Regions from separate parts of the Peribacillus sp. SIMBA_075 genome, predicted to be linked through region 3. Evidence: riboswitches for the same ligand, from Rfam matches in the RefSeq annotation. Region 3 holds a riboswitch; each other region holds the start of a gene.

Region 1 (7,582 bases), on a different contig from region 3:
ATCAGTACTGTCGTATTGGTGAGTGTTATGGCGCTTCTTGCAATAATCGCCACAATTGTTACGAAAACAAAACTACCGAATCTTTTGACAAGAAGCTATATTTTTTTTCAAATGGTTCATTACGGACGTAAAAAGAAATATGACTTTTATCATTCGAATGATTTGAATACGTTAATGCAGGGAGCGATCAGCAGTAAATTTCTAAGACGTAAAAAGCTCATATATGATTCTCATGAAGTTCAAACGAGCAGAACCGGTTATAATAGCCGGATTTACGGGATAATGGAAAAGTTTCTATTAAAATTTGTCGACGAAATGATTGCCGAAAATCATACTCGTGCTAAATATAATGAAGACTTATACGGTCTGTATCCGAAAGTGGTCCATAACTACCCAATCCCTACATTGCCTGAGGAAAGTACAGTCGTGGATTTACACGAGTTGCTCAAGCTGCCAGAGGACGAGCCGATATTGTTATATCAAGGCGGCATTCAAACGGGCAGGGGGTTAGAGAAAGTGGTTGAGGCAGTGCCGATGATGGAAGCTGGAACGCTTGTTTTCATTGGAGATGGAAAGATCAAGCCTGAATTAATAAAAAAGGTAGAGGCAATGGGCCTCGAACATCGGGTGAAATTTATCCCGAAGGTGCCTGTTGATGATTTGCTTCATTATACGAAAAACGCATATTTAGGTTTTCAGGTATTGAATAATGTCTGCTTTAATCATTATTCAGCTTCTTCCAATAAGTTGTTTGAATATATGATGAGCGGAGTTCCTGTCATCGCCTGCAGCTTTCCAGAAATTCAAAAGGTAGTAGACACTGAGAAAGTTGGTATGTGCGTCGACTCCCATGATCCCCGTTCTATTGCAGACGGAGTCAATTATTTATTAAAGCATCCAGAAAAAAGAGCGGAAATGAGCAGCAACTGTCTGAAAGCCCGCCTAAAATACAATTGGAAGCAAGAGAAAGAAATCTTCATCCAAATCTATCAATCAGCTTAACAAAACTAGAATACTAGAAGAAAATATGATGAGGAGTGGTTATTATGAAATTATGTACAATGGGACTAGGTTATATAGGACTTCCAACATCTTTAATGTTCGCAAAACATGGAGTAGATGTTGTTGGCGTGGATATCCATCCTGATGTTATTAATAAATTGAATAATGGAAAGCTCCATATTGAAGAACCTGGACTAGAAGAAGTGTTAAATGAAGTGCTAGATGCCAAAAGATTTCGTGCTGCCTTGAATCCTGAGCCTGCGGATGTTTTCATCATTGCGGTCCCAACTCCAAACAATGAAGATCAACACCAATCGTGTGATCTTACCTATGTTATACAAGCAACTTCAAGTATTCTTCCTTTTGTTCAGAAGGGAAATGTCATCATTATTGAATCGACGATTGCACCAAGGAGCATGGATGATCATATCAAGCCATTGATTGAGATGTCAGGGCTAACGATCGGGAAAGATATCTTTCTCGTACATTGTCCGGAACGTGTCTTGCCTGGGAGAATACTAGAAGAATTGGTGCATAATAACCGAATCGTCGGCGGCATTACAGAAGCCTGCTCCTACAAAGGAAGCCTTGTCTATGAAACTTTCGTTAAAGGGGAAATCATTCGTACGGATGCGAAAACGGCTGAAATGTCCAAGTTGATGGAAAATACCTTCCGTGATGTGAATATTGCTCTTGCGAATGAGTTGGCTAAAGTTTGCTTCCAATTGGATATCAATGTATTGGATGTCATATCAATGGCAAATAAGCATCCACGTGTAAATATTCATCAACCAGGACCAGGGGTAGGTGGACATTGTCTCGCGGTCGATCCTTATTTCATTGTCGCTAAAGCTCCTGAGACAGCTAGAATCATCAAATTAGCCCGCGACACGAACGTTTCTATGCCGTATTATATCGTCAATTGTGTCAGGATGTTACTTGAAGGTATCCGTAAACCGAAGGTAGCGGTTTTTGGACTTGCCTACAAAGGAAATGTAGATGATATCCGTGAAAGCCCGGCCATTGATGTTGTAAATATCCTGATGAGCATGGATCAGGTGGAAGTATCTTTGCATGACCCACATGTCCAATCTGGAAAAATGCCAGTCGTTTCTGTCGAAGACGCTGTAAAGGATGCCGACCTGATTCTTGTCTTAACTGATCATAATGAATTTAAAGAAATGGATTATGACAAACTTTCGAATAAGATGGCTCATAAAATAATTTTGGATACTCGAAATTGCATTGATGCAAATAAACATAACACCCAAATTGTCAACTTAGGCAATGTATTCGAATATAAAACAGAGCATTTGAAAGAAGTAAGGAACAAAATGATTATCTAATAAACAACTGCTTCTGCTGCAAGGCCGGAAATGGATAGGATAGAGAATAAAGGGTGTTGACTCAGTCAGCACCCTTTAAGTTTTGCAACATGTTAAAAAATCATTTGAAATAATAATAGGATGAACCTGTAATTTTTTATTTGCAGCGAAGTCTATATTAGTTAGGAGGAGGTGGGGCGGGCAAGAGGAGTGGTTTTATAGTATGGAAAATGGATGACGAACTTCTCGTTTATTATATGGCCAGCAGGATGTATAGGATTGGTTCAGGAGACCTTTCCCCGGGCTTTCTGAACAAATGGAATGATAGCCACTAGCTGGAACATAGGAGACAGATTCTTGGCTGTTTTTAATTCAAAAGTATAGATTGGATAATACTATATGTTCTGTAAATATGACTTCCTATGCGGACATGTGAAGAGCAGATTTGGTTTGCCTGGCGCTTCAGGCTAATGTGTGGCTTTTACAGCAGTGAGATTGTAATGGTTGATTTTTTGCTCAGCTTAGTCAGTTTATAAAGAAAGGACCAAGCAAGGGCTTGGTCCTTTTGGGTACAATTTATTATGCTGTCGGGCCGCCAAGTTCTTCGATTTCACTTGGAACGCTTCCGAATTTTTTAAAGTTTTCACGGAATTGGGCAGCAAGAGCTGTTGCTGCTTGTGTATATGCAGCAGAATCTTCCCAAGTCTTGATTGGTTGAAGCACTTCGTCAGGAACACCAGGAACATGAAGTGGAATATCCAAACCAAAGATATCGTCTTTAATTGTCTCGATATTTGCCAATTCGCCTTCAAGTGCCGCTTGTACCATCGCGCGAGTGTAAGCAAGTTTCATACGGCTGCCAGTTCCGTATGCACCGCCAGTCCATCCAGTGTTGACAAGGTATACCTTTGCGTTGTGCTCGTCAATTTTATCTCCAAGCATTTCAGCATAGCGTGTAGCCGGAAGCGGTAAGAATGGTGAACCGAAACATGTTGAAAATGTAGCTTCCGGTGAAGTTACTCCTCTTTCAGTACCAGCCAATTTACTTGTGTACCCACTTAGGAAATGGAACATTGCCTGTTCCTTGGAAAGCTTGCTGATTGGAGGCAGTACGCCTGAAGCATCAGCTGTTAAGAAAATGATTGTATTTGGGTGTCCTGCGATACTTGGGCTCACGATGTTATCGATCGCTTGCATTTGGTATGCAGCACGAGTGTTTTCTGTTAATGAACTATCATCATAGTTCGCTTCACGTGTTTCAGGATCAACAACTACGTTTTCCAATACGGCACCGAAACGGATCGCATCGAAAATTTGTGGTTCTTTTTCGCGTGAAAGGTTGATCGTTTTCGCATAACAGCCGCCTTCGATGTTGAAAACACCGTTAGAAGACCAGCCGTGCTCGTCATCGCCAATCAGTTTACGATTAGTGTCTGCGGATAACGTTGTTTTACCTGTACCGGACAGTCCGAAGAATAAAGCGACGTCCCCTTCACGTCCTACGTTAGCAGAGCAATGCATTGGAAGGATTCCAGCCTCTGGAAGTAAGTAGTTCATGATCGAGAAGATCGATTTTTTCATTTCTCCTGCATATTCCGTTCCGCCGATAAGGATGGTGCGGCGTTCAAATGAAACGATGATGAAAGTTTCAGAAGAAGTTCCGTCCACTTCTGGATCTGCTTTGAAATTAGGTGCCGAAAGTATTGTGAATTCTGATTCGTGACCTCTTAGTTCCTCTTCGTTTGGACGGATGAACAAAGTATGGGCGAAAAGATTATGCCAAGCATATTCATTAACAACTTGGATAGGAAGGCGTGATGATTCGTCTGCACCAGCGAAACCTTTGAAAACAAAAATCTCTTCTTTTGCTTTTAGGTAGTCAACTACTTTATTATATAGTTTATTGAACACATCTTCGGAAATTGGCCGGTTCACTGAACCCCAATCGACTTTATCTTTAACAGATGCTTCTTCCACGATATATTTATCTTTAGGTGAACGACCAGTATATTTGCCGGTTTCAGCTTTTACTGCGCCAGTTGATGTTAAAACGCCTTCGTTTCTGCTCAATACCTTTTCAACCAATTGAGGAACTGAAAGTTGAGTTTGAACATTGTTTCCTGTTAATAATTGGTGTAACTCATTAGAAACATCTACAGAATTCATATATGAGGTACCTTCCTTTGTTTAAGTTTTTATATTACAATTAGTATAACACATTCATTTAAATAGTCTATACTATTTATTTTTTTTTGTGATAATTTTCAACTGGCCGCATTAATCATTTTAAATGGGAAGGAACCGAGTCAGGATGATCGCATATACTTTCATGGAAGCATCTTAATTTTGAATGGTAAATCATGATGCCTTTCCAATTCTTGTTCTCAATGTTCTATTATTAATGGCAATTTTCATTATTTCTATTCGCCCTGGCTTGGAAACCCTTTAAGGACGTTGAACCAACACGTATTTTCACGTGAACGCCATTATGGGGGAAATGTTCTTTTTTAGAAAAGCATTGACAAATTCCAACCAGATACGATAATATCTTAAATTGTACGGATTCTCTTATCCCGAGTTGGTGGAGGGACAGGCCCTTTGAAACCCAGCAACCTGCCATATTGAACTTGACTCCAAGACCGATCGCCGAAAATAAAGCGATGGTTCTTCAAGGAATAGTGGTGATGGTGCTAACCTGAGCAAGGTAAAAAACCCTTGAACGATAAGAGTGAAAGGATAGAAGACAGAATTTTAAACCTTTCCTCATTTGCCAGGGAAGGTTTTTGTGTTTTTAATAAGTAATTCTGTGTCTATAGTTGAAACTAATGAGGGAAACGAGTTCCGTAAAAAATCAGGCTTATGCCTACAACATACTAACTTCCAAGGAGGAAATATGATGTCAAAGAAACGTCTATTTACTTCTGAATCTGTTACAGAGGGCCATCCGGACAAGATTTGTGATCAGATTTCAGATTCCATTTTAGATGCTATCCTTGCTAAGGATGCAAATGCACGTGTTGCGTGCGAAACAAGTGTAACAACAGGTCTTGTGCTTGTTGCTGGAGAAATTACAACATCCGCTTACGTGGATATTCCGCGTATCGTTCGTGATACGATTGCAGGAATTGGCTACACACGTGCGAAATACGGTTTCGATGCTGAAACTTGTGCTGTATTGAGTTCAATTGATGAGCAGTCTGCCGATATCGCAGCTGGCGTCGATAAAGCATTGGAAGCTCGTGAAGGACACATGTCAGAGGAAGAAATCGATGCAATCGGTGCAGGGGACCAAGGTCTTATGTTCGGATTTGCCTGTAATGAAACTGAAGAGCTTATGCCGCTTCCGATCTCATTGGCACATAAACTTTCATTCCGACTGGCTCAAGTTCGTAAAGATGAAACGCTTGCTTACTTACGCCCTGATGGTAAAACACAGGTAACTGTGGAGTATGATGAGAATAACCGTCCTGTACGTGTTGATACGATCGTTATCTCTACACAGCATGATGCAGAAATTACGCTTGAACAAATTCAAGCAGATTTAAAAGAACATGTAATCAAAGCAGTTGTTCCAGCTGAATTGATCGATGCTGAAACTAAGTACTTCATCAACCCGACTGGCCGTTTCGTAATTGGCGGACCTCAAGGGGATGCTGGTCTTACTGGACGTAAAATCATCGTTGATACGTATGGCGGATACGCTCGTCACGGCGGCGGTGCATTCTCTGGTAAGGATGCTACTAAAGTTGACCGTTCTGCAGCATATGCTGCTCGTTACGTTGCGAAAAACATCGTGGCAGCTGGCCTGGCTGACAAAGCGGAAGTTCAATTGGCATACGCAATTGGTGTGGCAGAGCCTGTATCGATCTCGATTGATACATTCGGAACTGGTACTGTTAGCGAAGAAGTCCTTGTTGACCTAGTTCGCGCTAACTTCGACCTTCGTCCAGCCGGTATCATCAAAATGCTTGATCTTCGTCGCCCGATTTACAAACAAACAGCTGCATACGGACACTTTGGCCGTACAGATGTCGATCTTCCATGGGAACGCACAGATAAAGCAGAAACATTAAAAGCACAAGCATAATCAATAAATGAAAAGGTGTCCCGCTTATAGCGGACACCTTTTTTTATTGATTTATTTTGCCGTCAGAGGGAGTAATTCAAGAAATCCCATAGAAATCCACTCACGTGCATATACCCGTGAGATTGGCTCATTTACTCGTGAGATTGGGCGTTTACTCGTGAGTTTGGTTCATTTACTCGTGAATTTGGCTCGAATACTCGTGAGTTTGGTGCGAATACTCGTGAGTTTGGTACGAATACTCGTGAGTTTGGGCGAATACTCGTGAGTTTGGTGCGAATACTCGTGAGTTTGGTGCGAATACTCGTGAGGTTGGTGCATATACTCGTGAGATTGGTGCGAATACTCGTGAGATTGGTGCGAATACTCGTGAGTTTGGTTCATTTACTCGTGAATTTGGCTCGTTTACTCGTGAGTTTGGTTCATTTACTCGTGAATTTGGCTCATATACTCGTGAGTTCGTAAGTTTGGTGCGTCCTATAAGTTCCCGCTATATTCAGTTTATTTTATACGTTCTGCCGTTTTGTAGTATTGCCCTTTTTCAGCATATTCGCGTACGATACGTTCCATATCCTGACGGTCTTCTTCGTTGATTTCACGAATGACCTTAGCTGGGCGTCCGAATGCCAACATGTTCGGTGGAATGACTTTGCCTTGGGGAACGAGACTGCCTGCACCTATAAAAGCCCCTTCGCCGATTTCCGCTGCATCAAGCACAATCGAGCCCATGCCGATCAAAGCTCCTTTTCGGATTTTACAGCTATGTAAAATGACCTGATGGCCAATGGTTACTTCATCCTCGATGATCAATGGATTATTTGGGCTTTGGTGCAGAACGCTGTTATCCTGTATACTGACTTTGTTCCCAATGATGGTTGGGGATACATCGCCGCGTATGACGGAATTGAACCAAATTGACGATTCTTCACCAATTTTCACATCACCTGTCACGACAGCATTTTCAGCAATATAAGCGCTTTCAGCGATATCAGGTTCTTTACCTTTAAACGGATAAATAATCATTTTCAATCATTTCCTTTCCGAAGTGAATGTTTTTATGTATTATTTTAATATACCGTATGCAAATACACTTGGCTATTTATAATATAAATGTACAACTTGTTAGGTTTCTTTTTTGGCGAAAATCACGAATATGGTTATAATTTATATA
Region 2 (7,582 bases), on a different contig from region 3:
CAATCGAGCAAGTATTCGGATCGGGTATCATGGTACCTGATTATGGATTCATGCTTAATAATGAAATGACGGATTTTGATGCCACACCGGGGGGCGTTAACCAGGTGGAACCAAGAAAAAGACCAAGAAGCAGTATGTCCCCGACCTTCGTATTAAAAGATGGCAATCCCTTCATGGCCATTGGTTCACCAGGCGGAGCGACGATAATAGCATCGGTATCTGAAACGATTATGAATGTGCTTGATCATCATATGCGAATTCAAGATGCCATACTAGCTCCACGTATTTATTCTGCTGGTTATCCTACAGTTAGATGGGAACCGGGAATTGAACAAAATACAAGGCTGGAGTTAATGGCAAAAGGCCATGTTTATGAAGAAAAACCCCAACATATCGGTAATGTGCAAGCTGTCATTTTTGATTATGAAACAGGGAAAATGTATGGAGGAGCCGACAATACGAGAGAAGGAACTGTTCAAGGAGTGTATGATGTTTCCTATAAAGCTAAAAAGCCAAAAGAAATAAAAGAAGAAAAGAAAGGACCGTTTACCTTAAAGGTGAATGGAGCCGTTTATCCCTATACTGCTGAACAAATGAAACTGATAGATGAAAAACCCTATATCCAATCAGACAAATTGCTACTTGGATTGGGTGTAATTGGAGCAGGTGACTTAGGAACATATGAACCAGATAAAAAATCGTATTTACCGGTGTTAAAAGTAGCGAAATCGTTAGGATATAAAACAAAATGGAACGAAACAGACAAAGAGGCACTATTGGAAAAAGATCCAGCGGATTTTGAAGATCCCGACGATGATGGTAGCGTCACGAATTGATTTCATCCTGACTAATATAACCAGTCCAGACAGGGATTCCTTTAAAAAGATGTAAGAAGGATATTGGAAGTGAAACGGTCCAGACTAATGATATTCCCCTTGTGCATTGTGCAGAAAGGGGAATATTTTTTTGTGCATTTTTTCAGTGAAGATTTGCTTTTTTAGTTAGTCGATTCAATCACTCTCATTAAAAAAGCGATGTATCTCCTCAACTAATTTACATACCGCAGGTGACAGATATCGATCTTTCAAGTATGCCAGGTATACAGTCCTTTCCAAAAAATTAGATTCTATTGCACGGATTGAAGTATCGGTTGTTGTAACGGATTTTACATAGCTTTCCGGTAAAATTGTAACACCAAGTCCTTCTTCCACCAAACTGCAAGCTGTTTCAAGTCTTTCTATTTCGTAAATAATATTGGGAAGTGCCTTTTCATGCTTGAATGCTTTTAAGATATCATCTCTTGTTTGAAATCCAGTTGTACTAATGATCAATTCTTTCTTTGCAAGGTCTTGGAAAGTGATAGACTCTTTTTCGTTTAATTCATCATCTTTATGGACCAAAAGCACGAATTTTTCATTGTATAGGGGTGCAGATATGATTTTCTCATGGTTAATTGGCTGGTTCGTGATGGTGAAATGAACATTAAACCGATTTAACGATTCGATAACCTTTTCTTCCCCCAATATTTCCCTGACTTTGAAATGGATATTAGGATAATTGATTTTAAAATTCCTGATTATCTTCGGGAACCAGATTTTGAATGATTCGATGGAACCTATAGATATTGTTCCACTTCCAACATGCTTCATCTCCTCAAGTTCCACTTGAAAATTATTGAATCTTCTTAACAAATCCACAGATCTCGTATAAAAAATCCCCCCTGCTTCCGTAAGCTCAAGTCCCCTTGTATTACGTTCCAAAAGCTGAAAACTAACTTCTTTTTCTAATTTCATTATGGCATTACTTAAGGAAGGTTGAGATATATGCAGTATTTTAGCAGCTTTAGAGTAATTCTTTTCCTGGACAACGGTAGTGAAATAACGTAGTTGGCGAAGATCCATATATTCTCCTTTCTATAGTTTAAAACTATAGATATATTAAAATTTTGTATTGGTAATTATATATTATCTCAATTATAATTTTTAAAAAAGATATTTCAGAATTTTTTTAATAAAGGAGAAATTATGTATAATAAACCGATTTTAGATTATTGGAATGGAAGGATTGATTCCCATTCTGAAATGGACAGCTTCAGGTACCACCAAAGAGTGCGTTTGTCACCGATTTCGGAATTAAACACCTCTCCCAAAGCATCCAGAACCTTTGGAATGATTGGCTTCAAATGTGATGAAGGCGTCAAAAGAAATAAAGGCAGGATTGGTGCTGCAGAGGGTCCTGATCATATAAGGCAGTCCTTGGCGAAATTACCATGTCATTTATCCTCCCAAACCGAACTGGTGGATGCTGGAAATGTAATCTGTGAAGGTTCAGAGATGGAGGATGCCCAAGCTCAACTGGGATCAGCTGTTGCCCAGATATTGGAGAGTAAAGCGATTCCTATCATACTTGGCGGAGGACATGAAACCCTTTATGGTCATTATCTTGGGATAAGGAAATACGTTGGACCAAAGGCTAGATTGGGGATTATTAATATTGATGCTCACTTTGATATGAGGCCTTATGAAAAAGAAAGTTCATCAGGAACGATGTTTAAACAGATTTTGGACGAAGATCAAAGTTGTGGATATTTATGTGTCGGAATTCAGAAACAGGGAAATACGAAGGCCCTGTTTAAAACTGCTGAGAGGAGTAAGGTCGACTACATATTGGAAGAAGATTTGTCATTGAACGAAATGAATGAAACCAAGCAGCGGATAAATGAATTCGTTAAAAAAAATGACTTCATCATTCTTACATTATGTACTGACGTTATTGATTCAGCCTACGCACCAGGGGTAAGTGCACCCTCTCCATTTGGACTGAATCCGAAATTGGTCCGTGCCATTATTAGGCATGTCGTATCAAACGAAAAGATCCTCTCCTTTGATATCGCGGAAGTGAATCCTTCGTTGGACGAAAATAATAAAACCGTTACATTGGCAGCACATTTAATAAATGAGGTATTGCTGCATTTTAAATAATAAATTATACATCTGGGGGCAGACATACGATGAATCTGGAATTAAATCAAATCACAACTTTATTTCTCGCCGTATCACTGCTTTTGGCGGGTGGACTGTTAATTGGGAAGATTCCCATCCTTAAAAGGTTTTGCATACCGGCTCCAGTAGTGGGAGGATTATTGTTCGCGATACTTGTGACAATCTTCAGACAGGCTGGATTGATCAATTTAACATTGGATACTACTTTACAAAGCCTTTTCATGCTTACTTTCTTTACAACTGTAGGGTTAGGGGCAAGCTTTAAACTTGTTAAGCTAGGTGGGAAACTGCTCGTCATTTACTGGCTGGCTTGCGGCGCCCTGGCTCTTTTTCAGAGTATGATAGGAGTTTCACTTGCAACCGTACTTGATTTAGAGCCTTTATTAGGAGTAGTAATGGGCCCCATCTCGATGGAAGGAGGCCATGGGGCAGCTACTGCATTTGGCGGGACAATTGAAGATCTTGGGGTTAGTTCCGCTTTATCCATTGGACTTGCAGCAGCAACCTTTGGCTTGGTTGCAGGCGGGTTAGCTGGTGGTCCATCCGTTAAATATTTAATCACTAAGTATAAATTACAGCCATCCGAAGCGGATATTGATGATGAAGTGGCAGCAGCCGTGGAAGCGAACGGAGATTCACCCAAGGGGATCAACGCCCAAAACTTCATGATCCAGATTCTGATCATAACATTCTGTATGGCAGCAGGTTCTTACTTAGGAGAGCTTTTCTCGAGTTCAACCGGTTTTGTTTTGCCAAGCTATGTAGGAGCAATGTTTGTAGCGGTTATCGTTAGAAATATTCTTGATGGTTTTAAAAGAGAAGCTGTGGATATGAAAAGCATCGATCTAATCGGAGACGTAACATTGGGGATTTTTCTTTCTATGGCCTTAATGAGCATAAAACTATGGGAAGTGGCCGATTTGGCATTGCCGATGCTTCTAATTGTTTTCGTCCAGGTATTTTTCATAGTACTTCTTGGTACATTGGTATTATTCAGATTACTAGGTAAGAATTATGATGCAGCTGTCATGGTTGGTGGCTTTATCGGACATGGATTAGGGGCAACTCCCAACGCAATGGCTAATATGTCTGCCATTACAGGTCAATTTGGTCCTTCGAGAAGGGCATTTCTTATCGTACCGATCGTAGGGGCATTCCTCATCGACCTTTTTGCTATCCCTATTATCATTACCAGTATAAATTTGTTGAAGTGAAAAACCTTCTGACCAGACTGTCTTTGATTTCATTCATGGACAGTCTTTTTTATCTATAAGTTATTTTGAATGCAAATGGAAGATTACAAGCTTCCTTTACTATGAAATGAGGGTCTCGGATTGCTTCGGGTGATTAATCTTAAGGGTAATCAAGTTTAATGGAGCCACTGTATAGGCTCCTCATTAGTGGATTAACCACGACTCTGCTTAAGGTCAATAATGATACTTGTAGGTTTTTGGTTTATAATAACAACCATCTAGCATTATGAGGGGGGATCCTATGAATGAATATAATGTAACGGTCAGGAATGGCAGTACATTAATTTTGTCGGAAATCATTAAAGCTGAAGATGAAAGAGAGGTCCTTGGAACACTTTTGATTTCCAGCGAATTATTCAATCAACCATTTACCGACATCAGGATTTTAGAACGCTGATTTGTACCTGCCCGTTCCATTTGTTACACTGTAATAAATCTTAAAACGGTAGGCGATATTATGTGCGGACGTTTCACCCTTTTCACTGACATTGAAGAAATAAAAGACCGGTTCGATATTCAAGGATCATTTGATGAAGAATACCAATTCAGTTACAATATTGCACCTTCCCACTCCGTGCTATCCGTCATTAATGACGGGACTAGGAATCGACTTGGATATCTTCGGTGGGGACTCATTCCTTTTTGGGCAAAAGATGAAAAAGTGGGCTACAAAATGATCAATGCCAGAGCGGAATCCATTGCTGAGAAGGCAAGCTTCAAGAATGCGTATAAGAAGAAACGATGCTTGATAATCGCTGATTCCTTTTATGAGTGGAAGAAGGGACCCGAGCGAAAAATACCCATGCGAATAAAGCTTAAGAATCATGCTCCATTTGGTATGGCCGGTCTCTGGGAATCTTGGAAATCTCCAGAGGGCATCAACATTTATTCGTGCTCAGTTATAACGACCGTTCCTAATGAGCTAATGACCAGCATTCATGATCGTATGCCTGTCATCCTAAAACCTGAAGATGAAAAAGATTGGTTGAATCCATCCATTAATGATCCTGCATATCTGCAGCAGTATTTAAAATCATTCGATCCTGAACAGATGGAAGCATTTGAGGTATCGACTGATGTGAACTCAACTAAAAATAATTCACCTAACCTGATACAACAAATTTGCTGAGAGGTCCTTTCTTTAGACCTCTTTTTATTTTAAGTTCCTTCCTGATAAAAGACAGGATTTGGATCATAGTATAACAAGTACATCATTATTGAAAAAACCTTATTTACTGCACATGTAAAAGGCCCTTTATTATATTAAGGTCCACATGTGAAATTCTTTAAAACTAAACCTTGCGAAAATACATAAAATGCTGTACTCTTATATTTGCTTTTCAATATGGCTTTCGATGTCACTTTCACAAACTCAGATGGTTTCGGCGAGTTTCCAGTCTGGTACTTTTCTGGTGGATATCGTAATATTTGATAAATTATATAATGTAGATCTTCTTATCAAGAGAGACGGAGGGACTGGCCCGAAGATGTCTCGGCAGCAGACTTAATAGGAGTGCTGTGCCAAATCCAGCAGGCTAATTTTTGCCTGAAAGATAAGGGGGGCGTTTTTTATAAATTAAAAGACCTCTTCTTGTTGTTTAAAGGAAGAGGTCTTTTTTTATGCCGACAGTTTTAAAGCTGTTGATTCCATTAGTGGGCATATCAGGTTATTATTAGCGTTATTTGCAAAAACTGTTAAAAGAATAAGGGCTGTGACACATGTCATGCGAAAAATAAAAAGAGGTGTTCATCATGAGTGCAAACAATAAAGGGAATCCCTGGGCATTGATCCCATTTGTCGTTTTTTTAATTTTATTTATTGGCTCCGGAATCATCACTAAAGATTTTTATTCATTTCCGGTGATTGTAGCGATTTCTATCGCATCAGCAGCTGCATTGGCAATGAATCGGAAAGAGACTTTCAATCAAAAGGTTGAAATCTTCTGTAAAGGTGCCGGGGACTCCAATATTATGTTAATGGTTATCATTTTCCTTTTGGCTGGCGCTTTTTCCAAGGTTGCAAATGGCATGGGGGCAGTTGAATCAACAGTGAATCTTGCCTTAGCTGTTTTTCCGCAAAATCTATTAATGGTAGGGATTTTCATTATTGCTTGTTTTATTTCTTTATCTATGGGGACAAGCATGGGAACGATTGTTGCCCTAGCACCTATTGGGGTTGGAATTAGTGAGCAAACAGATATTTCGCTTGCCCTTTCAATGGCGGCCGTTATTGGTGGTGCGATGTTTGGTGATAATCTATCCTTCATTTCGGATACGACAATCGCTGCAGTTCGAACACAGGGAACGAAAATGAAGGATAAGTTTAAAGTGAATTTTTTCATCGTTTTACCTGCGGCCATCATCACATGTGCCATCCTAGGAATTTTAACGATGGGTGAACAAGCCGACATTTCCCAACATGCTTATAATTGGGTGAAGATCCTTCCATATCTTTGTGTATTGATCACTGCATTGGCAGGAGTCAATGTGTTCCTGGTCCTTTCCATCGGAATTGTATTTGCCGGAATTATCGGCTTGGCTGATGGAAGTTATCAACCGTTGGGTGTCATTCAAAAGGTTGGGGAAGGTATGGCGGGAATGTATGAAATCTCCTTCCTTGCCATTTTAATTGCAGGTATGGTAGCTGTAATCAAACATAATGGTGGCATCGATTATTTACTCCACCTTGTGACCCGAAATAGCAAATCAAAAAAAGGAGCGGAATTCAGCATTGCCGGGCTTGTTGGTTTGACGAACCTTTCAACGGCAAATAACACGATTTCGATTATCATTGCCGGGCCACTTGCCAAAAATATTGCCGAGAAGTATGGGATTGATCCACGTAAATCGGCGAGCTTGCTTGACGTTTTTGCCTGTTGCATCCAAGGGTTGATTCCATATGGGGCACAGCTCCTTGTTGCAGCAGGGGTAGCAAAGATTTCCCCTATAAGCATCTTGCCATATTCTTATTACCCAATACTTATTGGGATTTGTGGAATTATTGCCATCTTGATTGGTTTTCCACGGTTTCAGGCGGGAAATGATGAAGCGAAGAAACGTACTTCTTAAAATGAGAATAATTTTGAAACAACACCCTGAATCATTGGATTCAGGGTGTTGTTATGACTATTACCATAAAATTGCCGTTTGGCAACGAGATGCGACCAAAAATATTTTGGTATGAAAAAAGATATTTATGAATAAGGTTATTAGTTTAAACTAATAAAAATAAGCCTGAACCATTTATTCTGGTTCAGGCTTATTTTCGTGCGCCCGGCATGGGTGCAATCTATAGGGTGGAAGTCCCGAATCATGAAGGCAGTAGTA
Region 3 (7,582 bases):
ATTGCGGTTGAAACAGGCGACACACTTCGCATCATGCTTGCTTCCCTTCGCAAGCTGACAAGACACACTCCAATCAATGTCATTGCGAAAAAACGTGAAGCTTCGGTTAAGGTAATCGAAACGGAAAAATATGCGCTATAAGCAATAAATCAGAATCTGTAAAGGGGATGCCCGTAAAGGCATTCCCTTTATTTCCTTTGATGAAATCTCATTGGGAATTCAAAGGATATTTCATTGTATTGCGTGGTGAAAACGGGTATTCTAATGATAGGTGGTGAAACGATGGGCTTAACATTATATTGGTACCCAAAATGCGGCACATGCCGTAATGCGAAAAAGTGGCTGGATAATCATGAACTGCAATATGAAGCAATCCATATAGCGGAAAACCCGCCTTCGCGAACTGAAATCGAACAACTATATAAAATCAGCAATTTAGAGTTGAAGAAGTTTTTCAATACTAGCGGTCAAAAATATCGGGAGCTGGGCTTAAAGGATAAGCTGAAAGAAGCTTCTGATGCAGAGATGCTTGATATATTGTCCACAGATGGCATGCTTCTGAAAAGGCCGATTGTTACGGATGGTACCAAAGTGACGGTAGGCTTCAAAGAAGAGCAATTCAATCAGGTTTGGAACTGAAATTTAACAAAATATTTGGTTAATTCCTTACTAAAACATAAGATCTGCCTTATAATGGAATAGATAAAAAAAGATGTACATATGGAGGGTTAAAATAATGACAACAACACCAAAAGAACTTCGTTACACTAAAGAACATGAATGGGTCAAAACGGAAGATGGAACAGTGCGCATTGGAATTACTGCTTTCGCCCAGTCCGAGCTTGGGGACATCGTATTCGTTGAGCTTCCGGAAATCGGTGATGAACTGAAAGCGAACGAGCCATTTGGAAGTGTGGAATCCGTTAAGACGGTTTCTGAGCTTTATGCTCCAATTAGTGGCAAGGTTGTTGAAGTAAACGAAGATTTAAGTGACAACCCTGAATATGTAAATGAATCTCCTTTTGAAAAAGCATGGATGATCGTGCTTGAACCATCAAATAGCAGTGATATTGAAGATCTGATGAGCGCTGAAGAATATGAAAGTTTGATTAACGGTTAAAATAAAGGAGAGGGGGGCCTGGAAAGGCCTGCTCTCTTTTTCATTTTGTACAATTGCAGTTGCGCACATAATTCGTGAGATGGAGTGATGACATGGAATGGGGCGAGTTCGATAAAGTGATCATTGTAGAAGGCAGTTCCGATAGAAAAAAAGTTGCCTCCGTTTTAAATGAAGATGTGGATATAAGATGTACGAATGGGACCATATCATTAACTAAGCTCGATGAATTAGTGGATGAATTGATGGAACGTGATGTTTATCTCCTGTTTGACGCAGATGAATCAGGAGAAAAGCTGCGGAAGCAATTCCGAAGGGAAATGCCGGAAGCGAACCACCTGTATATTAATAAAATGTACAAAGAAGTGGAAAGCTCACCCGAACATCATATCGCAACTGTGCTTTTATCTGCCAATATGAATGTGAAAATGAAATTTTTAAGTCAAAGGATGAACGATTAATTGATGCAGGAATGGAAAGAAGAAGAGTGTAAGATTGCCGTTGAAAAAGGGGAAACCTTTTGTTTATATTTATATACGCCTTTATGCGGTACCTGTCAGGTGGCTTCCAAGATGCTGACGATATCCATGGAACTTTTCCCGGAATTGAAGGCAGGCAAAATGAATATGAACTATGTCCAAGCAATCGCCGAATCGTATGAAATTGAAAGTGTCCCTTGTTTATTGCTTTTCAAAAAAGGACAGCTGCACAAAAAAATATATGCCTTTCAATCCGTTCCTTATTTGTATGGATTGCTTAAGGAAATCAGCTAAGAAACCAATCAGAACCGGATTGGTTTTTTTATGCTCCCAAATTGAAATCAAAAAAAGAATATTCTAACAATTCATTGACTGATTAATTCTAAAATGCTATATTTTGAATTAAGTAAGTAACGGCTGAATTTAATAGTTCTTATCAAGAGTGGCGGAGGGACTGGCCCGACGAAGCCCGGCAACCGGTATAAATTTATATACGGTGCTAATTCCAGCAGAGTGTTGGCTCTGGAAGATGAGGTGTGTTTTAAAACCTCTTCTTGTGGAAGTGGTTTTTTTGTTTATGAAAGGCCAGGTTTTCATGAAATTCCAACTAAATCCATAGAAAAAGGTGAAATCATATGTCAGAGAAAAAGTTGCGTTTTGAAACATTGAGTGTTCATGGCGGTCTGCAAGCTGATGAAACAGGTGCCCGGGCAGTCCCTATCTACCAAAGCAATGCATACTTGTTCAAAGACACAGACCATGCAGCGAATTTATTTGGTTTAAAGGAGAATGGTTATATATATACACGACTCCATAATCCCACGGTCAGTGTTTTTGAGGAAAGAATGGCCTTATTGGAAGGCGGTATCGGCGGATTGGCAACTGCAAGCGGAATGGCAGCCATCTCACTGTCAATCCTGAATATTGCCGGTGCAGGGGATGAAATTGTTTCAGCCTCTACATTATATGGCGGCACGTATAATCTTTTTGAAAATACTCTTCCTAAATATGGGATTAAGGTGAAGTTCGTTTCACCTGATGACCCAGAAAGTTTCAAAAGGGCAATTACGCCAAGAACAAAAGCCATATTTGCTGAAACGATCGGAAATCCAAGTTTGAGGGTCCTTGATATAGAAGCAGTAGCGGACATCGCCCACGAAGCCGGGATACCTTTAATTATCGATAATACCTTCGCTACACCGTATCTATGCAGACCAATTGATTTTGGGGCGGATATTGTCATCCATTCCGCTACAAAATGGATTTTGGGAAATGGAACGACGTTAGGCGGTGTCATAGTGGATGGAGGGAAGTTCGACTGGAACTCGCCAAACTACCCTGGCTTTACGGAGCCAGACCCAAGCTACGACGGTCTTGTATACGCCGATGCAGTTGGACCTGCTGCTTTTATAACGAAAGCCCGAGTGCAGTTGCTTCGTGATTTAGGTCCTGCGCTAAGTGCCCAAAGTGCATTCCAGTTTACGCTTGGACTTGAAACGCTGCATGTAAGAATGAAAGAGCATCTTTCGAACACCAAGTCTGTTATTCAATATTTGGAAAATCACCCTGCCGTGACTTGGGTTTCACATCCCGGTAAAGAGGATCATCCAGATAAAGCCCTTGCGGACAAATACTTGCCTAAGGGAGCAGGATCTGTTGTGACTTTTGGAATACAGGGTGACCGCGAAGCCGGGGCAAAACTTATCAATTCGGTGGAATTATGGTCCCATGTAGCTAATGTAGGGGATGCTAAGAGTTTAATCATCCACCCTGCCAGTACGACCCACCAACAATTGAATGATGCAGGTCTGGCGAAAGCGGGAGTGCGTGCTGATCAGGTCCGTTTATCCATCGGGATTGAAAATGCAGAGGATTTAATAGAAGATTTAGAGCAGGCAATTGAAAAAGCGACGAATATCGTCTCCCTGACGTCTAAAACGGTTTAAGCAAAAAGTCCAGTTCATTCTTTTACTAGAAATAATATACATTGCACTCCTTTTTTATCTATGATAAAATTTCCCCATACTAAAGAACTTAATGTTGTACAAATATTCTATATATTAGCTCTTATCAAGAGAGGTGGAGGGATGTGCCCGATGAAACCCGGCAACCGACAAGGAGATTCCTTGGAAAGGTGCCAATTCACACAAAGTTTAATTACTTTGGAAGATGAGAGGAAGGCCAGCTTCTTCACCTGCCTTTCTGCTCATGCAGAAAGGTTTTTTCTATTTCATTTGGGAAAACCTTCATGAAAGGAAAAAATGGTATTAAAAACTGACTAATAATGTAGAGAAATCAACTAAGTTCATAGGTTTTATTGGATAAAAGAGGTGAGCATTAATGATTACATTGACGAAAGTAAGTAAGCTTTTCCGAACAGGAAAAGGAAACGGTGAGACTATTAAGGCAGTAAATAATGTGAATGTTGAAATAAATAACGGCGAGATTTTCGGTATTATTGGTTACAGCGGAGCGGGGAAAAGTACTTTGATCAGAATGCTCAATGGATTGGAAACACCTACAGAGGGATCCGTTGTGGTGGCTGGGAAGGAAGTTTCAAAAATTAAAGGGGCTCAGCTCCGTAAGGCACGTCAGGAAATCAGCATGATTTTTCAACATTTCAATCTATTATGGTCCAGGACCGTTCAGGAAAATATATCCTTCCCATTGGAAATTGCAGGAGTTTCAAAACTTGAACGCACCAGGCGTGTGAACGAATTGATCAAGTTAGTCGGATTGGAAGGCAGAGAAAAGGCATATCCTTCGCAATTAAGCGGAGGGCAAAAGCAAAGGGTGGGAATAGCCAGGGCCCTTGCAAATGATCCTAAGGTCCTGCTTTGTGATGAAGCGACTTCTGCCTTAGATCCACAGACTACCGATTCCATACTCGAATTGCTTGTTGACATCAATCAGCGCCTGGGGTTGACGATTGTTCTGATAACACATGAAATGCATGTAATACGTAAAATCTGTCATCGCGTGGCCGTGATGGAAAACGGGCAAGTCGTTGAAGAGGGACCTGTCCTGGATGTATTCAAGAATCCTAAAGAACAAATGACGAAGCGTTTCGTGCAACAGGTAACGGAACCAGAAGAAACGAAAGAAACGATGGACCATTTGCTTGAACGCTTTCCTGCAGGTAAAGTGATTCAATTGACTTTTGTAGGTGATCATGCAGAAAGCCCGTTGATCACCAAGCTCGTACGTAACTTCGAGTTGGATGTCAATATCGTTCAAGGTAAAATATCCCAAACAAGAAGCGGTTCATATGGAACGTTGTTTATCCACCTTGATGGTAATGAGGATGAAATGCTCCGCGCAATAGAATTCATAAAAGCACAGCAGGTAGGCGTGGAGGTGATTACTCATGCTTGAAGAATTATTGCCGAATGTAGATTGGGAATCCATTTTAGAAGCAACGAAAGAAACGCTTTATATGACAAGCATCTCTGTAGTGGCTACCTTCTTTATAGGCATACTATTAGGGCTGATCCTGTTCTTGACAGGGAAAGGGAATATATGGGAAAATCGGGCGGTCAATGCGGTCATTGGTGCTTTCGTTAATATATTCCGTTCCATTCCATTTCTTATTTTGATCGTGCTGCTCATTCCTTTCACTAAAGCGCTTGTCGGTTCCATGATTGGTGAGAATGCAGCATTGCCAGCACTTATTATCGGGGCGGCGCCATTTTATGCGCGTATGGTTGAAATTGGTCTCCGTGAGATCGATAAAGGTGTAATTGAAGCGGCTAAATCCATGGGGGCAAAAACGAGTACGATCATTTGGAAGGTCCTTCTTCCAGAGTCGATGCCGGCCCTTATTTCCGGGATTACGGTAACTTCGATTGCATTGGTCGGCTATACCGCAATGGCCGGGGTCATCGGCGCAGGCGGGCTTGGTAATCTAGCCTATCTAGACGGCTATCAAAGAAGCAACAATGACGTTACGTTAGTAGCGACTATCGTTATTCTGATTATCGTCTTCATTATTCAAATTATTGGAGATGTGATTACATCTAAATTAGACAAAAGATAAAGGGAGATGAATAGGATGAAAAAGTTTTTAGGATTTGCATTAATCCTTGTTTTATCGATTGCTCTGGCAGCTTGTGGAGCCGATAAGGACAAAAGTGGCAGCGATACAGAAAAGGAAACGAAGAAATTAGTTGTAGGGGCATCCAATGTTCCGCATGCTGAGATTCTTGAAAAAGCTAAACCTCTTCTTAAAGAAAAAGGAATAGATTTGAAAATTGAAAAATTCCAGGATTATGTTTTACCGAATAAGGCTTTAAATGATAAGGAATTGGATGCTAACTATTTTCAGCACCTACCTTTCCTTGAGGCGGCCAATAAAGAGAATGGATATCATTTAGTCAACGCGGGCGGAATTCACATCGAGCCTATCGGACTATATTCACAAAAATATAAAAGCATCGCTAAACTTCCGGAAGGGGCAACAATCATTATGAGCAGCTCGGTTGCTGACCACGGACGTGCGTTATCTCTGTTGGAAAAGAATGGCCTGATCAAGTTGAAAGAGGGCATCGATAAAACGACAGCAACAACAAAAGACATCGTTGAAAATAAGAAAAACCTTAAATTTGATGCTAATTATGAAGCAGCTTTACTTCCAAAGATTTATGAGAGTGGCGAAGGGGATGCAGTTCTGATCAACTCTAACTATGCAATCGACGCAGGCTTGAATCCATTGAAGGATTCGATTGCCATTGAAGATTCAAAATCACCATATGTGAACGTTATTGCGGTTAACAAAGGTGATGAAAATAAAGAAGAAATCAAAACTCTGGTAGAAGTATTGCATTCTAAAGAGATTCAAGATTTCATCCTTAAAGAATATGATGGTGCAGTTGTACCGGTTGATAAATGATTCAAGAAATGGCGGCCTGATAAATTCAGGTCGTTTTTCATGTTTAATCCCGAATCTGAAGGGTAAATAATTATTGAAGGAAATAAAATGATACACAAATTTGAAAGGATGGTTCACTATCAATACTCTTGATTTAAATGTAACAAGCGAAATGGAAAAGGCGATGCAGTCTTCACATGGGATTGGCTACAGTGAGTACAGTAGGAACTTAGACCTCCGTATCGAGGTTGAGAAGGAACGAGATAGGGAACATGTAAAGTGCAACAAAATGGTCCTGGATCTTCAACGCAAAATTCACGTCTAAGCATATAAAAGAGTTCTTTAAAAGATCGGTCTGTAGAGGTAAAATGGAAAGTGGTCCGGAAAATAAGGGTTTCCTTATTGGATAAACTTACATAATGCCTGACAGTCCGATTTTTTTCTTTCCAAACCGGAACGTTCATACCTTCCAATCGAATCTGTCGAACATATATTAATAAGAACGAAGGTTTGCCGAATAATAAGATAATTTTAACAAAAGCTAAAATACGGCTGAATATGCTGTAAATATGCCCTATCTGTTAGTATCCTAAGAATAGGACAGGTTTTTACTATGTAATAAGTGGAAACCCCTATCTATATTAGTTGATTCTAAATTGGATTTGTTATAAAATTGGAATGAGAATAAATTGAGAATGCTTTTATGCAAATTATAGTAAAGAAAGTTATCTTTACTTTCTGGTAATAAAATAGGAATTAGTTCACGGAGGTATTATTATGTCAGCTTCTACATTAACGGTTAAAGATCTTCACGTATCAATTGAAGGTAAAGAGATTTTAAAAGGGGTAAACCTTGAAGTTAAAGGTGGAGAAATCCATGCGATCATGGGGCCAAATGGAACTGGTAAATCCACTTTATCATCAGCAATCATGGGTCACCCAAAATATGAAGTGACAAGCGGAAGCATCACATTCGATGGGGAAGACGTATTGGAAATGGAAGTCGACGAGCGCGCTCGTGTAGGTCTATTCCTTGCTATGCAATATCCAAGTGAAATCAGTGGCGTTACAAACGCTGACTTCTTACGTTCTTCCATTAACGCACGCCGTGAAGAAGGC
Region 4 (7,582 bases), on a different contig from region 3:
ATTTGAACATGCAACTGTTGCAATTTACCTATTAGAATTGAACGAGGATCGATTTCCAATTCGATTTCTCGACGTAAACCAAGTTGCATGTAAAAGATTAGGTTATAGTAAGGAAAAAATTCTTTCCATATCTGTTATGGATTTTCTTCCTGAAAACATTAAAACTATAAACATTATAAAAGATTTCGAAAAGGGAAAACATTACTTCACTTTGCGAGACGAATATGTTTTTAAAATAGAAGAGAAAATAGATACTGAGTTAATCATCGATATCTTTAGATTAGGTGAAAAAGAAGTTGCAATGGTTATTACTCGAGATATCACTGAACGTTTAAAAACGGAAGAGTTACTGCGAAAATCAGGGAAGCTGGATGTGGTAGGAAAATTAGCTACAGCAATAGCTCATGAAAATCCACTTACAACTATTAAAGGATTTATACAACTAATACAATCAATGAAAAATAAAGAAAATCAGTGGTACATAGATGTAATATCATCAGAAATTGAACAAATAGAAGTAATCACAAATAGATTTATGATAGTAGCTAAACCACAAGCAGTAAAGGTTCAACTCAATAATTTGAGCATGTTAGCAGAACAAGTTATAACGCTACTGCAACCTCAAGCAATGATGAAAAATATACAGATCAGAACAGAGCTTAAATCAGAAATTCCCTACATACCTTGTGAAGGAAACCAAATAAAACAAGTGTTTATCAATATCTTAGAAAATGCAATTGAAGCGATGTCAACGGGAGGAGAAATTTTGGTTCAAATCGATACACTTGATAGTCATCAAGTAAGTATTTGTTTTATCGATCAAGGATGTGGGATTCCAAGAGAACGTATCCCATATCTTGGAGAACCTTTTTATAGTATCAAAGAAAAAGGGGTTGGCTTAGGGTTAATGATCTGCTATGAAATTGTGAAAGCACATCAAGGAAAGATAGTTATTGAAAGTGAAATGAATAAAGGAACAACAGTTAATGTTATTCTTCCCATCTATTATCTTTCTTATCAAAGGATTCTTTTAATTTCTTTCATGGGAAAGGCTTTTCGGTGATTACATACGTAGGTGTCGACTAGATATGACTACTTACAAATATTGATTGGTATATCTTATCCAATATTTTATGTAATCTTTATATCACTTTTGGATTGCATATTATCACGATTTTCTTAGTTTCTTTTGACATGGAGAGGATTGACCGTGACGACGGCAATATCCACACAGAATAACTAGATGTTGATCCGTAATTCTCTCAATTAGTAGATTTTGTTTGTTTTGCATTTTAAAATTCATAGTAGGGCTTCCTCCTTAAGACTTTGAGTTTAGTTAAGTATTTATGTTTAAGAAATTTACGCTTTAAGTTTTTGTATCTTCTATTAAGCAGCTTTTTGTAAACGGATTTTTTGCTTTTCTAGTGTATAGACATAGAAGAACCCCGAGTAATGGACCTTTTTCGAAGTGTCCATTATTCGGGGTATAGTTCATGAAAGGGTGTTTTATTTAGATACTGGTATGACTGCACCTTTATATTTTTTAGTAATGAAGTCTTGTATTTCTTTAGAGCGAAGTACTTCTACTAACGCTTTTACTGTCTCTTTATTTTCATCGCCCTTACGTACAGTGATAATGTTTGCATATGGATTATCTTCACCCGATTCAACAGCGATTGGGTCTTTAAGCGGATCTAGCCCTGCATCTAACGCATAGTTCGCATTAATAACAACCGCATCACCTTCGTTGTTATTATAAATTTGAGGTAATAGGCCACCTTCTATATCTGCATTAAAAGTTAAGTTTTTAGGATTTTCTACAATATCATTAATCGTAGCTTCTGTTTTATTGATGCCTTCTTTTAGCTTAATAACGCCTTCTTTTTCAAAAATAGATAGAATACGTCCTTGTTCAGCTACAGCATTACGCATAATAACTGTACCGTTTTTTGGAAGATCTTTTAAGCTATCATACTTTTTAGAGTAAATGCCGATTGGCTCAATATGAATAGCACCCGCATTTACAAAGTCATAGTCTGGATTCTCTTTTAACACTGATTTAAGATATGGAACGTGTTGGAAATAATTTGCATCAATCTCTTTATCAGCTAACGCTGTGTTCGGAATAATATAATCTTGGAATGTTTTAATTTCTAAATCAATTCCCTTTTCCTTTAATAATGGCTTTGCCTGTTCTAAAATTTCAGCATGTGGAATGTTTGATGCACCCACAAGGATTTTCTTTTCTTTGTCTGAAGAATCTGATCCGCTGTTAGTCGTACCGCAAGCTGCTAAACTTAATACTAATGCTGAGGAAACTGCTAAAGTTGATATCCACTTTTTCATAATTCATTTCTCCCTTATCGTTTATCTATTTTTGTTGTACATATATCACCTATAAATTGAATAAAAAACAATGACTAAACATCATTATTATTGAGCTGAAACCCTTCAAGATATAACAAATTACCTAAACCACCTGCACCAACCCCCGCAACCAACTAGAAGGATTGTTGTAACTGTAATACCTGAAATTAATGCTGGCAGCAGCTCTTAGTATGTTAGTCTGTAGGGGAAAGGAAAGTTTTTTCTCCTCAAAAAAACCTTTCTACACATGAGTAGAAAGGTTGGTTAAACAATCCTTTCTCTCATCTTCCAAAGCACATTGCTTTGCAGGAATTGGCACCATATCAGTTAAATAACTGACGGTTGCCGGGCTTCACAGGGCACAGTCCCTCCACCTCTCTTGATAAGAGTCAAACATTATATTCAATTAAACGAAATATTTTAAATTCAGTAAATATAGTATGAGAGTGATCTTATCATGACCGTATGGCAGTGTCAATCAAAAAATTGTTCAATTAATTTGAATTTGCGGATGATTGCGTTAAATGTTTTATTCCTGTAGCCTTTGCGATTGCTTGTTCCAGGCCCTGCAGAAGCCTTCACTATCAAGAAGCGTGATAAAAAACATCTATTGAATTAAATTCATGCATAACTATTATTAAGACGAAAGTTCTGATTTTTTTCGTATCAAACCACACAGATCATTACATGGGAAATATGTCCGCCGTTATTTCGATTTTGACCGAAAAAAGCGATTTGGAAAAATCCCAAATCGCTTTTTTAAATATTATTACTTTTTAGGTTTCTTATTTAAAATAAAGCGCAGTTCATTGATATCATCATCAGATAGGGCATCTTCGTGAATGAATTGGACCAGCATGGATTTCATGGCCCCTCCATAGATACGTTTGATAAATGATTCGGTCTCGGCACGCTGGCACTCCTCCTGTGTATAGAGCGGGTAAAAGGTGTAAACTCTTTGATCTTTATTGACACCTACTACATCTTTTTGAACCAATCGATCGAGAAGGGTACGTATGGTTTTCGGCTTCCAATCGGTACTCTCCTGTAAGGAAACTATGATGTCATTTGCTGTTTGAGGGGCTTTATCCCAAAGCACGTTCATGATTTCCCATTCTGACTCTGATATGCTAGGAATGTTTTTCTCCATTTTTCTCCCCTCCATTTTCTTTATAGATTCCTAAATCTTTTAAAATTGATAAAGTAATTTCTCCCGCCTTGCTTCCAGATGAATCATCTTCATTTTGTATATTGGTAGCAAAGAAATAAGTATTGTTCTTCGTCTCTACGTAACCGATAAACCAACCATTGATGTTTTTTCCATTCACTGTTCCTGTACCTGTTTTTCCTGATAGGCGAGCTTCCTCATTCTTTTCTATGAGCAGTGCTTCCTTAACGGCTTGGATATGCCTTTCCTTATATCCAAATTGATTGTTATAAAAGGCTTGCAGCAGCTGGACTTGCTCGACTGGAGAAATTTTTAATGAGGATTCGTTCCAGAATTCACCCAATTCCCCAGATACATCGGAATTCCCATAGTTTATCGCTTGTAGATTGGATTGAATTGTTTCAAATCCTGTCCTGCGATCTAATTCCTGGAAATACCAGTTTACAGATTTTTGTAAAGCAGATGAGACATCCTGATCCATATTCCAAGCTTCATAGGGCTGCTCAGTCCCATCCCATGAAAGTTTGGATTCTTCGGGTGATATCACATTTGATTCTAGAGCAAATAAGGCACTATAGATTTTGTATGTGGAATCAGGTGATATCCGCAAAGTGCTTTTTTCTTCATTATAAATGCGATATTGCTGTGCGTTTTGATCATATAAAACAAAGCTTCCTTCATACCCTTTAAAGAATTGATGTAAATCCTCATAAACTGCTCCGTCATTTTTAAAATAGTATCGGTCGTTTTCCGTCGCAAATGCGAAAACGATAGGTAATTGGATTGTCAAAATGATAGTGGCCAACACATAAATAAAGACGCTTTTCCTTATTGATTTTTTTGCGGAATGCTTATAGGCAGAAATTTGTTCAATTCGTTTTTTGATTTGAAGCTTCGAACCGTTTAGTTGTGTCACTAACTGTAGATTACTTGACCGTTTTGAAAGATCCAAAAAATTAATGATAGTATTTCCATATTCACTAAAAGAGTTATCATCCAGTAACTGTAAAACAGATGTATCACATGCGATTTCCCGATCCAATCTCATTTCTCTAAAAGCAAGCCAAACAAGGGGATTAAACCAATAAATGATTTGATAGAATAATATCAAGTAATTTGTCAGCAAATCCTTGTTTTTATAGTGATTCAGTTCATGAAGAAAGATATACTCGTAATTTTTCAAGCTAAGCCAGTTTTCATGCTGAGCAGGTATGACGATATATGTTTGAAAAAGTCCGAATATCATTGGAGATTGGACTCTTTTCGAAATAACGATCTCCATTGATTTTTTTATCCGTAGTCTTTTCTTGCATTCTTCGAAAAGCACGAGAACTTCTTGATTGGAAAACGGAGAAGAATAATTCTTTATCCTTCTAATTGTGAGCCATCCACGAACCATAGTAAAGGTAAATAAAAGCATCCCTGATATCCATAAACCCATCACCCCCATATTAAGTAAGGACAGGTTCGGCCGATTGACCGATACAGAAAAGTCTTGTATGAGGTGTAGGCCCTGCATCATATCAGTTCCAGTTTTTTCCGTATTAGAGCTGGCTGCATGAATCTGATTTATATCCCCACTGCTAAAGACAGAATTAAAATTATATAAATCAGTAGGTATGAATGGAAGTGCTAAAGCCATAAAAAGAAACATCCACAAATGATAGTGCCATTTTGCTGTTAATTGTCTTCCAAACCATTTTCGTATAAGTAGGATAACAGTAACGGAAAATGAAGACACCAATAAACCTAATATAAAATGAGTTAAAAACATGTCCTTCAATACCTACTCTCTTGATTTTTAAATTTTAAAAAACAGGTATATAGCATATTTCTAGTAGCTTGATGGTTAAAAAATTAAGAATTGACTTTTCTTGATTACATATGTAATACTATACTACAGATGTAATCAGACTACAAACGTAATCTGTTAAAACTCCTTGCATGAGGTTGTTTTTTCAATTCGTACATAAGAGTCTAATCAAATAATTAGGAGGTTTATATCATGAACAAAAGATGGTTTTATCAAATACTGGCACCAATAGGATTGGTGCTTATGGTTGCAGGCTGCTCAGATGAGAAAAAACAGGTTGTACAACAAGCAGAAACAGAACATACCGGGGGAACTAACCAAACGTCAGAAAATATTACGGCAAAAGAAACCGTAATGGAGAAATTTAAACAACTTGAGAAGGAATATGATGCAAGGCTTGGGGTCTATGCCATTGATACAGGAACGAAAGAAACCGTGGAATTTCGTGAGAACGAACGATTTGCGTATGCATCTACATTCAAAGCCCTAGCCGCAGCTGTATTGTTAAAGCAAAATCCGATATCAGTGCTTGAGAAAATAAGGACATTCACCAATGAAGATATTATTACCTATTCTCCGATTACAGAAGACTTTGTGAACAAAGGAATGAGTCTTGGAAAGATAGCTGAAGCAGCGATGCAGTATAGTGATAATACAGCAGGAAATCTTCTGTTCGAAGAATTAGGCGGACCAGATGGATTTGAAAAGGCGTTACGGGAAAGTGGCGATACTATCACAATGGCTGACCGTATTGAACCAGATTTGAACGAAGCTATTCCTGGGGAATCACGGGATACAAGTACCCCTAAAGCACTTGCAACTACCCTTGAGGTGTTTGGAATCAGTGAGTACCTTCCTGCCGATAAGCAAGAAATTTTCACAAATTGGCTAAAAGGGAATACTACAGGTGATTCCCTCATTCGAGCTGGTGTACCAGAAAGTTGGGTGGTTGGAGATAAGAGCGGAGCCGGTGGCTATGGAACTCGAAATGATATAGCGATTGTGTGGCCGCCAAATCGAGAACCGATTATTATAGCGATCATGTCAAGTCGCAATGATGAGAATGCAAGCTTTAATGATAAACTCATCGCAAAGGCTGCAAAAGTGATTGCTCAGGCGTACTCTAACAACAAATAGATTAAAATAGTAGAGAAGGAGTACGACTCTTTGGGTGACGAACGTTTTTTACTTCAAGAAAGTTTGTGAAATAATATCCTTCAATTAAAGGGTGCAAGAGTTAAAGAGCCGGCTGCTATCCCAGCCGGGTTTTTTTGTTGAAAAACAGTTTAAATTTCTATATGTTAACTTGTTATGGTTGCATGATAAACGATTTGAATATTACGGGGAAGAAGCATTTGAAAAAAACAAGAGAAAAATCGGAAAGTTCTCCAGCGCCTGCACGATATTCTCCGTTCGCGCCATTTCTATTGCTTCTTCGCGGTTTTTGACGTCAAGCTTCGAGCAGTAATTGCGGATCGTTCCCTCCGATAAAAATAGCTTGGCGGCAATCAACTTGTAGCGCAGCCCGTTTGACAGATGCTCCAGAATCTCCATCTCGCGTTTCGTAAGCCCCATGTACTTGCTCTGTCTGCAACAGAATATTACATATGACGAAAGTTCCTTGCCCAGACCCGGAATGAATGGACAGCGTGCCGTGATATGGTTCAAGCCGTTCCTTCATCCCATTGAGCCCAATCCGAATTGGATTTCTTCCATTCCGATGCCGTTATCTTCGATCTGTAACCGGAGCTGATGACTATCGAAATGCAGTTGAACGGATATCAAGATCGCCTTGCCGTGCCGAACCGCGTTGGTTAGACACTCGAAGGCAGCGATACTGACAAAAGTTTATTTTTTGCATAACGAGAGTCTCACCTGATTACGTCTTCAACTATGTATAAAAAATCGCTGAACTTAATGAGTTAGCTTCCAAAATATTTCACGCTTAAGAGGAAAATAAATACATGATACACTTTGGAATATAAGCCTTTTTGTTTTTTATCTTATCTAAATTAACGGGTTCCCTTTTGAGGTGCAAACTATGAAAATCACATCACATTTTTTGTCATTAATATCAATGCAATTCTCAATGGATTTCTTTAATTAAATATCAATAATAAACGCAGAGAAGGGATAGCTTAATAGCTATCCCTTCATCTTAATTTCACTATCTAATCCCGTTGGTTGAAGAAAGTTGTTGTCTGTTTTTATTGAGTGTCTTCGTCGCCCTTGTA

Evidence for each region. Region 3 has a riboswitch for S-adenosylmethionine ahead of SB775_RS15005 (O-acetylhomoserine aminocarboxypropyltransferase/cysteine synthase family protein). Riboswitches for the same ligand answer to the same signal wherever they lie in the genome.
Region 1: it holds a riboswitch for S-adenosylmethionine, as region 3 does, so the genes downstream of both, metK (methionine adenosyltransferase) here and SB775_RS15005 (O-acetylhomoserine aminocarboxypropyltransferase/cysteine synthase family protein) in region 3, are expected to answer to the same signal.
Region 2: it holds a riboswitch for S-adenosylmethionine, as region 3 does, so the genes downstream of both, SB775_RS13030 (Na+/H+ antiporter NhaC family protein) here and SB775_RS15005 (O-acetylhomoserine aminocarboxypropyltransferase/cysteine synthase family protein) in region 3, are expected to answer to the same signal.
Region 4: it holds a riboswitch for S-adenosylmethionine, as region 3 does, so the genes downstream of both, SB775_RS19905 (ABC transporter permease) here and SB775_RS15005 (O-acetylhomoserine aminocarboxypropyltransferase/cysteine synthase family protein) in region 3, are expected to answer to the same signal.

Annotation. Positions count from the first base shown of each region.
Region 1 is NZ_JAWRYN010000031.1:45,058-52,639, reverse strand. It holds gene SB775_RS19400 (glycosyltransferase) at 1-1,002, shown strand, start outside; gene SB775_RS19395 (nucleotide sugar dehydrogenase) at 1,047-2,348, shown strand; gene pckA (phosphoenolpyruvate carboxykinase (ATP)) at 2,907-4,493, opposite strand; SAM riboswitch class I at 4,893-5,056, shown strand; gene metK (methionine adenosyltransferase) at 5,221-6,414, shown strand; gene SB775_RS19380 (hypothetical protein) at 6,422-6,679, shown strand; gene SB775_RS19375 (hypothetical protein) at 6,676-6,876, shown strand; gene SB775_RS19370 (gamma carbonic anhydrase) at 6,913-7,431, opposite strand.
Region 2 is NZ_JAWRYN010000014.1:99,904-107,485, forward strand. It holds gene ggt (gamma-glutamyltransferase) at 1-836, shown strand, start outside; gene SB775_RS13005 (LysR family transcriptional regulator) at 1,011-1,901, opposite strand; gene hutG (formimidoylglutamase) at 2,025-2,981, shown strand; gene gltS (sodium/glutamate symporter) at 3,011-4,216, shown strand; gene SB775_RS13020 (hypothetical protein) at 4,497-4,652, shown strand; gene SB775_RS13025 (SOS response-associated peptidase) at 4,713-5,384, shown strand; SAM riboswitch class I at 5,708-5,815, shown strand; gene SB775_RS13030 (Na+/H+ antiporter NhaC family protein) at 6,008-7,324, shown strand.
Region 3 is NZ_JAWRYN010000019.1:23,162-30,743, forward strand. It holds gene SB775_RS14980 (acyl-CoA dehydrogenase family protein) at 1-141, shown strand, start outside; gene SB775_RS14985 (arsenate reductase family protein) at 283-639, shown strand; gene gcvH (glycine cleavage system protein GcvH) at 737-1,120, shown strand; gene SB775_RS14995 (toprim domain-containing protein) at 1,213-1,578, shown strand; gene SB775_RS15000 (thioredoxin family protein) at 1,582-1,890, shown strand; SAM riboswitch class I at 2,027-2,132, shown strand; gene SB775_RS15005 (O-acetylhomoserine aminocarboxypropyltransferase/cysteine synthase family protein) at 2,232-3,542, shown strand; SAM riboswitch class I at 3,661-3,772, shown strand; gene SB775_RS15010 (methionine ABC transporter ATP-binding protein) at 3,937-4,971, shown strand; gene SB775_RS15015 (methionine ABC transporter permease) at 4,964-5,632, shown strand; gene SB775_RS15020 (MetQ/NlpA family ABC transporter substrate-binding protein) at 5,648-6,484, shown strand; gene SB775_RS34685 (YuzK family famiily protein) at 6,648-6,788, shown strand; gene sufC (Fe-S cluster assembly ATPase SufC) at 7,241-7,582, shown strand, end outside.
Region 4 is NZ_JAWRYN010000033.1:32,559-40,140, reverse strand. It holds partial or broken gene SB775_RS19915 (ATP-binding protein) at 1-1,063, shown strand, start outside; gene SB775_RS19910 (MetQ/NlpA family ABC transporter substrate-binding protein) at 1,507-2,346, opposite strand; partial or broken gene SB775_RS19905 (ABC transporter permease) at 2,424-2,553, opposite strand; SAM riboswitch class I at 2,646-2,756, opposite strand; gene blaI (penicillinase repressor BlaI) at 3,137-3,517, opposite strand; gene SB775_RS19895 (BlaR1 family beta-lactam sensor/signal transducer) at 3,498-5,309, opposite strand; gene bla (class A beta-lactamase) at 5,592-6,485, shown strand; partial or broken gene SB775_RS19885 (LuxR C-terminal-related transcriptional regulator) at 6,687-7,221, opposite strand; gene SB775_RS19880 (helix-turn-helix domain-containing protein) at 7,556-7,582, opposite strand, start outside.